Regions from separate parts of the Mesorhizobium sp. B2-5-11 genome, predicted to be linked through region 2. Evidence: predicted binding sites of a transcription regulator. Region 2 holds the regulator's gene; each other region holds the start of a gene.

Region 1 (2,201 bases), on a different contig from region 2:
GATGGTGGTGACACCGTCCTTGCCCTCGCCGCCCTCGCTGGCGGAGCGAAGCGACAGCGACAGCGTGCCGACAGTGCGGGCCAGCGCCACTTTCTGCGCGCCTTCGGTGGTCACCTCGATGGTTATGGAATTGGCCACCTGCGGCGTCGTTTGGCGCTCGTCGGCGCCCTGCCCGACGCTCAGCACCTTCGCGTCGGCAACGACGATCTCTGAGGTGATGGTCGAACCGGCGGCGCCTTGCGCATTCTTGGCCACTTCCTGGATTTCGCCGGCATCGCGCGTCAGCACGACATCGACCCGGTCGCCCGGCGTGACGAAGCCGCCGACGCCCGCGATCTCGTCGGTGCGGATGGTGACGGCCCGCATGCCGGGCGTCAGCATGTTGGAGAGCGTGGCGCGGCCATTCGGGCCGGACAGCTTTGTAAGCAGCACCGGTTCGTTGACCTCGATCGGCGACAGCACCACGCGGTTGCCGTCCCCGAGCAGTCCATCGATGGTGGCGAAGGCGCCCTGCGGCAGCGAATCCTGCGGCCACGGAATTTCGCTGAGTTTCGCGCGGTCGAGATCCATGCCGTACCGCAACGGTGCATTCGCCACCACGATGGTCTTGAATTCGACCGTCGGCGCGGCGGGCGCCGCGATCGACGCGGTTTTCTCCTCGGCGTCGGCCCTGGCCTGGCGCTTGACCCAGAAATCCGCGGCAAAGATCGAGATTGCGCCGAAAACGGCGGCGATGCCGATCATCGTTATGGCCTTGCCCCTCACGCCCAAACCCCTGGTGCCCGTAGTTTCTTGTTATGTTGGCTCACGCTAGGCGGCATTGTTAAAGAATCAGGAATCTTCTCGCTGGCTATCCGCCTGATTTCCGCCGGCTTGGTTATCGAATGGTTTTAGGATAAGAGGGGGTTAATCCCCGAACGTAACAGGAACCTCCGTCGCTTGGCGCTGAAAAGCGTGGCAGTATCGGCGGGTGATTCGCAGCTTGGGCTCTATGGCAGGCATGGACGACAACAACGATCTTTTCGGCAATCTGGAGAAGCAGCCGCAACCGGTTCGCACACCGGCGCGTCCGGCCGATCCGCTGGTGCAGGCGGCAGCCAAGCGTCCGGCGGCGGCGTCTCGTGACGGCTCAGAGGGCTACAGCGCCGCCGATATCGAGGTACTCGAAGGCCTGGAGCCCGTGCGGCGCCGTCCGGGCATGTATATTGGCGGCACCGACGACAAGGCCATGCACCATCTGTTCGCCGAGGTTATCGACAACTCGATGGACGAGGCGGTTGCCGGCCATGCCACATTCATCGATGTCGAGCTTTCGGCTGACGGCTTTCTCACCGTCACCGACAATGGCCGCGGCATTCCCGTCGATCCGCATCCGAAGTTCAAGAAGCCAGCGCTCGAAGTGATCATGACGACACTGCATTCGGGCGGCAAGTTCGATAGCAAGGTCTATGAAACCTCGGGCGGCCTGCACGGCGTCGGCGTCTCCGTGGTCAACGCACTGTCGGATCATCTCGAAGTCGAAGTCGCGCGCGGACGGCAACTTTACCGGCAGCGCTTCTCGCGCGGCATCCCGGTCAGCGGCCTCGAGCACCTTGGCGAAGTTCACAACCGGCGCGGCACCAGGACCCGCTTCCATCCCGACGAGCAGATTTTCGGCAAGGGTGCCGCGTTCGAGCCAGCGCGGCTCTACCGCATGACACGCTCGAAGGCCTATCTGTTCGGCGGCGTCGAAATCCGATGGACCTGCGATCCTTCGCTGATCAAGGAAAAGGACACCACTCCGGCCAAGGCCGAATTCCATTTTCCCGGCGGCCTCAAGGACTATCTGAAAGCGTCGCTCGGCGACGAATTCCAGGTAACGCGCGAAATCTTCGCCGGCAAGAGCGACAGGCAAGGCGGCCATGGCTCGCTGGAATGGGCGGTGACCTGGTTCGGCGGCGACGGCTTCATCAACTCCTACTGCAACACCATCCCGACCGGCGAAGGCGGCACCCACGAGGCCGGCTTCCGCAACGTCTTGACGCGCGGCCTGCGCGCCTATGCCGACCTCGTCGGCAACAAGCGCGCCTCGATCGTCACTTCGGAAGACGTCATGATCTCGGCGGCGGGCATGCTGTCGGTGTTCATCCGCGAGCCTGAATTCGTCGGCCAGACCAAGGACAGGCTGGCGACGATCGAGGCGATCCGCATCGTCGAGACCG
Region 2 (2,201 bases):
AGCGCCTTTCTATTGCTTCACGGGCCTGTGCATGGCCCGGCATACCTCGGGGGCGATCATCGCGCAGGTGGAGGATCGCAAGGACGCCTGGAGGGCCTGCTCCTATGCGGATCTGATCGTCATCAACGACCCCGCGGGCTACGATCCCTGCCACAATCCGCTGGTTCTCGTCATCACCAAGCGGCAGCTCGCTCGTAAGGGAAGTGCCGCCGTCTTCTTCGACCAGCAATCGGCGACGGCACCGGCACGGGTCAGCTTTGCCGTCGACAGGCCATATCGGCCTTGGCACGAACAGCGGAAATTCTCACGCGAGGCAAGGGGACTGCCGCCTTACCGTAAACCCGAAAAGCCCACCGCCGACCCCGCTCAGTAGCGCCTGATCAGGCCGACCAGCTTGCCTTGCACCTTGACCCTGTCCGGTCCGAAAATACGTGTTTCATAGGCCGGATTGGCAGCCTCGAGCGCAATCGAAGCACCCTTTCGGCGGAAGCGCTTCAGCGTTGCTTCCTCCTCGTCCACCAGGGCCACGATGATCTCGCCGGGACTTGCGGTGTCGGCATTGCGGATGATGACCGTGTCGCCGTCGAAAATGCCGGCCTCGATCATCGAATCGCCCTTGACCTCCAGCGCATAGTGTTCGCCGCCCATGATCATGTCAGGCGGCACTGAAATGGAATGCGTCTGATGCTGGATGGCGTCGATCGGCACACCCGCTGCGATGCGACCCATGACCGGGATCGACACCGCTGAAACCGCATCGTCGTCATTGCCGGCAGCGGGCAGACGCGAAGACGTCGCCGGCTTGATCTGCCGGCTAGGGCTGCTGCCCTGTCCGAGGCTGCCCTGGATGACGCTCGGGGAGAACTTCTTTGCCGCGTTAAGACCCGGCGCGATCGAGTCCGGCAGGCGCAGCACCTCCAGCGCGCGCGCCCGGTTGGGCAGGCGGCGAATGAAGCCGCGCTCCTCCAACGCCGTGATCAGCCGATGAATTCCCGACTTGGAGGCGAGGTCCAGCGCTTCCTTCATCTCGTCGAAGGACGGCGGAATGCCGCTTTCCTTCAGCCGTTCATGGATGAACATCAAGAGTTCATGTTGCTTGCGCGTGAGCATGGCGGCCCCCAAAGGCATTGCACAAAGGGTCTGGAACCAGAATCAGAAAACAAACCCAGAACAAACACTATCTGTTCCAGTTGTGTTCCGCAACCATTTAAAGTTTAATGAATTTGTTAAGGCGACGGAAACGAAATGCCCTCCCGCAGCCAGCATCCTGCCAGCGCGGTCCGTCGTCAATGCGCTCCCGGGCCCTTTGAAACTATTTTGGTTAATGGCCTGTGGCCCGACCGGTCTCCACTCTTGGCACATGCCTGCAAGCTGGGTGACCGGCAGGTGCGGGGTGCGTTTGGGCGGATTAGAAACCCCTGCGGCTCGTGAACGAAACGAAACCAAAATGCCAACTTCCCGCCGGAAAACGACGAGGCACCACCACTGGTCGCGATGGGCTGCGTTCGCTCGCTCCTTGCTTCCCGTTCGCTTGACGAAACCGTATAATAATGTACGGTTTTCGAAGAGGAACACCAATGACCACGCCGAAGCAGGCCGCGCGACGCGAACGGATAGAGGAGGCCGCCTATGCGGTGCTCCGGGAAACCGGCTACAAGAGCGCCTCCCTGCTTGCTATCGCCAAGCGGGCATCGGCCTCGAACGAAACCCTCTACAACTGGTACGGCAACAAGCAGACCCTGTTTCGATCCTTGATCGAAGCCAATGCGGGAGAGGCAAGGAAGCTGCTGGAGGACGCCCTTCACCAGGCGCGCGATCCGCTCGAAACCCTGAACTTGCTCGGGCCAGTCCTGCTGACCCTCGTGACGGGCGACAAGGCGGTGGCGCTCAATCGCGCCGCGGCCGGCGACGTCAACGATACAGGCACGCTTGGCCAATCGATCGCGCAATTCGGCCGCAATACCATAATGCCGCTTGTTGGCGACCTGCTTCGAACCGCAAGTCGGGCCGGCCTGATCGCCTGTGACGATCCTGCCGAAGCCGCCGACATCTACATCAGTCTTTTGATCGGCGATCTCCAGGTTCGCCGGATCGTTGGGGTGCTCGAGGAACTGCCTCGGGCGGAAATCGAGCAAAGATCGAACCGGGCGTTCACCCTGTTCTTGCGCCTCTATGCGGCCAGCCCTTGCCCGGGCGGCAAA
Region 3 (2,201 bases), on a different contig from region 2:
CGCCGTCGCGCAGCGAGACGTTCTCGTCGGGGACGACCAGATTGGGATCGATGGCGCGCTGGCTGCCCAGCCCGTCGCAGGTCGGGCAGGCGCCGAACGGGTTGTTGAACGAGAACAGCCTGGGCTCGATCTCGGGAATGGTGAAGCCGGAGACCGGACAGGCGAATTTTTCCGAGAACAGGATGCGCTCATGCGTCTCGTTCTTCGACTTGTTGACCGAATCCTCGCCCGTCTGACTGGCATCGAGCGGCTTGTCGGCGAACTCCGCTACCGCCAGCCCCTCCGCGAGCTTCAGCGCGGTCTCCATGGAATCGGCAAGGCGCGTTGCGAGGTCGCCGCGCACGACGATGCGGTCCACGACCACGTCGATGTCGTGCTTGTATTTCTTGTCGAGTGGCGGCACATCAGCGATCTCATAGAAGACGCCGTCGACCTTGACGCGCTGAAATCCCTTTTTCTGCAGCTCGAGCAATTCCTTGCGGTACTCGCCTTTGCGGCCGCGCACGATCGGCGCCAGGATGAACAGGCGCGTGCCTTCCTCGACCGCCAGCACGCGATCGACCATCTGCGACACCGTCTGGCTCTCGATCGGCAGTCCGGTGGCGGGCGAATAGGGTACGCCGACACGCGCGAACAGAAGCCGCATGTAGTCGTATATCTCGGTGACGGTGCCGACCGTCGAGCGCGGGTTCTTCGAAGTGGTCTTCTGCTCGATGGAGATGGCCGGCGAAAGGCCGTCGATCTGGTCGACATCCGGCTTCTGCATCATTTCGAGGAATTGCCGCGCATAGGCCGACAGGCTCTCGACATAGCGGCGCTGGCCTTCGGCATAGATGGTGTCGAAGGCAAGCGACGATTTGCCGGAGCCCGACAGGCCCGTCATGACGATCAGGCTGTCACGCGGCAGGTCGAGATCGACATTCTTCAGATTGTGTTCGCGCGCCCCGCGAATGGAAAGATATTTATGGTCGGCCATTGCCGGTCGCCGCCTCAGATCTGGAATTTGTGGGATCGGCGGGTTTTCCCCGGCCGTCCCCTATGTAGGTATTTTTGCCGCCGCGTCGAGAGACGCCACAATTCTCGACCAAGTCGTTTAACCGTCTTTCGCACGAACGGGCAAGCGGAAAGAACAAAGACCGAACACGCTCCTGACAAAAGCGGTGGAGCAGGCGGCGTGGTTCCCATCAGGGGATATGTCGCTCGATCACATTTTTTCCGATCGGACATCGAGCGGTTGACGTCCCCGGCTGAGGGGAGCAGACTCCACAGGTCAATGAAGCCGGCTGTCTTTCGATGGCCTCGTCGCCCAAAGGCGGCCTGCGAGACGCCGCGGGCTATTGCGATCAGTGCTTCTGACGACGATTGTCGCAATGGACACAGGAGTGGAGCATGACGCCACCGGACAGTCCCTTGAGGCTCCAGCAGTGACTGGAGCCGCGGCAGGCATGAATGCCAGGGAGACGCGAGCGCCTTCCGACGTGACCCTGCCGGATGCACCAAAATCAGAGACTACTGGTCGGATCGTCGGCTGAACGCCGCGAAGCATCCGAAATCGAAAGCCGGTAAAACATTCCCGGCGAAAGATTGGATTATAGATCCAGAAAAGCCCCGTCCGTTTGCTAAAAGCACGGCGGGGCTGCTCTTTTGGGGGAACGCGGAGGTAATGACGGCCCCGACATGTCAGCTACCGCGGCGGTTTGATCCCGCCGGCGCCGACATCGACCGTGATGCTGCCGGAAATCCTGACATCGGTATCGCCGATCTTGAACCGGCCGTTGCCGTTGGCGGGGAAGGCGTCATCGGGTTCGGGCTGCGGGGCCGGCTTGGCGATGCGATAATCGCCGGCCACACCGGGCAGGCTGCCTTTCTGGCTGTCGTTGGCAAAGGCGCCGCCGGCCAGCATGAGCGCACCGGCGAAAATAGTGACGGCAAGACGCCAAGGTTGGAATAAGCGGCTGTCGATCATCGGCCGGTTATAGCGCCGCCCCGCCGAGGTGGCCAGACCGGCGGTCATCAAATCGCCGGACGGCGGGGCCGTCGCAATTCATCGTGCTTGTGCCGGTCACGCCGCCTTTTTGCGGGTGTCGTAGACATGATCGACGAGACCCCATGCCTTCGCTTCCTCGGCGGTCATGAAATAGTCCCGGTCGAGCGTGCGCTCGACCTCTTCATAGGTGCGGCCGCAATGGCGCGCATAGAGC
Region 4 (2,201 bases), on a different contig from region 2:
CGATGCGGCTCTGAAGCCAACTGGTGTGCGCCATTCGGGAAGCGCAGACAGCCATTCCCGCTTACAATTCCTTCTGCGCCAATTCCCTGAACTCGTCGGGCACCGAGCGGGCCGCCTCCAGCGCCACGGTGCCGTAGCCGACGGCCTGTTTGCCGAAACGCTCGCGGATCTTGTCGATGGCGCGGTCGGCGCCGAAGCGTGCGAGGCCCTTCCTGGTGCCGGGGCGGCGCTTTTCGTCGGCGAGGCCGAGCGGCAGTTCGAGCTGCAATTCGGCACTTTCCTCCAGATGCGAGACCGAGATCGCCAGCAGCGAAATCGTCCTGTCATGCGGATGATCGGCAAGCACGCCCCGCACCAGGTCTGTCGCGATCTCGGCCAGCATCACCGTCGCCGAGATCGGCTGGTCGAGCGTGATCGAGCGGGTGACGGCGCTGAGGTCGGCGAAGCGCACGCGCACCGTCACCGTGCGGCCGGGGCGCGCCTTGGCGCGCAGCCGGCTGGCGACCCGGTCGGCCAGATGCAGCAGGACGGGTATGTAGACGCATTCCAGTGCCGGCTTGCGGCCAAGCGCCGACTGGGCACCGGCCGAATGGGCGCGGCGACGTGTTTCCAATTTGCGCGGATCGCGGTTCCACGACAAGGCGGCAAGCTTTTCGCCGGCGGCAGGGCCGAGCAGCCGCGCCAGCGCGCCGCTGTGCGTCCTGGCCAGTTCGCCGATTGTCTGGACGCCGATCTCGGCCAGCCGCGCGCTGGTCGCCGGGCCGACGCCCCACATCAGGGAGACCGGCAGGTCATGCAGGAAGGCGATCTCGGTGCCGGGCTCGACCACCACCAGCCCATCGGGCTTGGCCACCTGCGAGGCGATCTTGGCCAGGTGCTTGGTGCGCGCCACGCCGATCGAGATCGGCAGGCCGAGTTCGCTTCGCACGCGGCGGCGAATGGTCGAGGCGATCTCCCGCGGCTGGCCGAACAGATGCGTGCAACCGGCGACATCGGCGAAGGCCTCGTCGATGGAGATGCGCTCGACCAGCGGCGTGAAATCGTCGAGCACCTTCATCGCGGCGTCGCCGAGCCGCTGGTAGTCGCGGAAATTTCCGCCGACGAAAATCAACTGCGGGCAGAGCTCGCGCGCCTTGCGCCCCGGCATGCCGCCGCGCACGCCGAAGGCGCGGGCTTCGTAGGAGGCGGCGAGCACGACGCCGCCGCCGACCGCGATCGGCTTGCCGCGCAGCGAGGGGTCGAGAAGCTGCTCGACCGAGGCGTAGAAAGCGTCGAGATCGGCATGCAGGATGGTGGGCTCCATCCCCGGTTCCTCGCGACGTTGTAGAGTATGGAACATAAAGAGAACAAACATTGCTCGCTGTCAAGCGAGGTCGCGATCCGCCGGAACATTGTCGCTCACAATCGCGTTGACGGCCGAAGGGCGCCGCGTGCGGAGGCTAGCATGGGCAACTTTGAAATGATCGATCTGGTTTGCGTCGTCAACGCCTGCTCGACCGACCGCGCCGCGGGGCGGCTGGTTTCGATGGCCAAGGCCGTGGAGGAATTGCGGGTGCTGACCGGCGATTTCGTCTCGGCCGACGAAACAGTCGCGAATGCGCTGAGTGAAGTCGCGCTGCAGTGCGGCTGCGCCGTGCTGTTCGATGAGCAGGCGGGCGCCGACATATTGCGCACGCCATAGCTCGTCGCCGGCGTGCTGCAATGCATCACGCAACCGTTCCAATTGCTTGTTTTTGCGCTATTCCGAACAGAGGGCCGTGACGCGCTTTCTGAGGCGCGTTGCCTGTGCGGGTCGTTGTCCCCGAGGCCGCCTTGGCGACATCCATCAACCGAGATGCTCCGCCCGCAGCGCCTGCTTGAGGCGCTCCAGCGCCGGCTCGCCGTCGGCAGCGAGCTTATCGGCGATCCTTGCCAGATCATCGTCGGCCTTGCGGTGCTTGCTGCCCCAGGCGCCGAGCGTGGCCAGCACGGGCACAAGGTCGATGCCGGCCTCGGTCAGGCGATAGATCGCCTTCAGCCCATGCGTGGGATCACCGCTGCGGGTGAGGATACCTTCGTCCTGCAATGTCTGGAGGCGCTCGGCCAGCGTACGCGAGGAAATGCCCTCATCGGATTGCAGGAATTCGCGAAAGTGCTTTTTTCCGGCGAAGACCAGGTCGCGGATGATGAGCAGCGTCCAGCGGTCGCCGAGCAGTTCGAGC

The links. The regulator LexA, encoded in region 2, represses DNA repair genes until DNA is damaged. The targets are predictions, from matches to a motif close to TGTTCNNNNTGTGTTCNG.
Region 1: the regulator LexA is predicted to act here: its motif matches at 914-931, upstream of parE (DNA topoisomerase IV subunit B).
Region 3: the regulator LexA is predicted to act here: its motif matches at 1,126-1,143, upstream of uvrA (excinuclease ABC subunit UvrA).
Region 4: the regulator LexA is predicted to act here: its motif matches at 1,332-1,349, upstream of dinB (DNA polymerase IV).

What each region holds. Positions count from the first base shown of each region.
Region 1 is NZ_VFUK01000003.1:559,338-561,538, reverse strand. Features, by position in the region: gene cpaB (Flp pilus assembly protein CpaB) at 1-765, opposite strand, end outside; gene parE (DNA topoisomerase IV subunit B) at 1,001-2,201, shown strand, end outside.
Region 2 is NZ_VFUK01000001.1:1,335,306-1,337,506, reverse strand. Features, by position in the region: gene FJ490_RS06850 (ComEC/Rec2 family competence protein) at 1-373, shown strand, start outside; gene lexA (transcriptional repressor LexA) at 367-1,110, opposite strand; gene FJ490_RS06840 (TetR/AcrR family transcriptional regulator C-terminal domain-containing protein) at 1,578-2,201, shown strand, end outside.
Region 3 is NZ_VFUK01000011.1:111,349-113,549, forward strand. Features, by position in the region: gene uvrA (excinuclease ABC subunit UvrA) at 1-976, opposite strand, end outside; gene FJ490_RS26960 (hypothetical protein) at 1,685-1,966, opposite strand; gene FJ490_RS26965 (ATP-dependent Clp protease proteolytic subunit) at 2,063-2,201, opposite strand, start outside.
Region 4 is NZ_VFUK01000004.1:141,523-143,723, reverse strand. Features, by position in the region: gene FJ490_RS14585 (sterol desaturase family protein) at 1-14, shown strand, start outside; gene dinB (DNA polymerase IV) at 62-1,303, opposite strand; gene FJ490_RS14575 (hypothetical protein) at 1,445-1,681, shown strand; gene FJ490_RS14570 (helix-turn-helix domain-containing protein) at 1,826-2,201, opposite strand, start outside.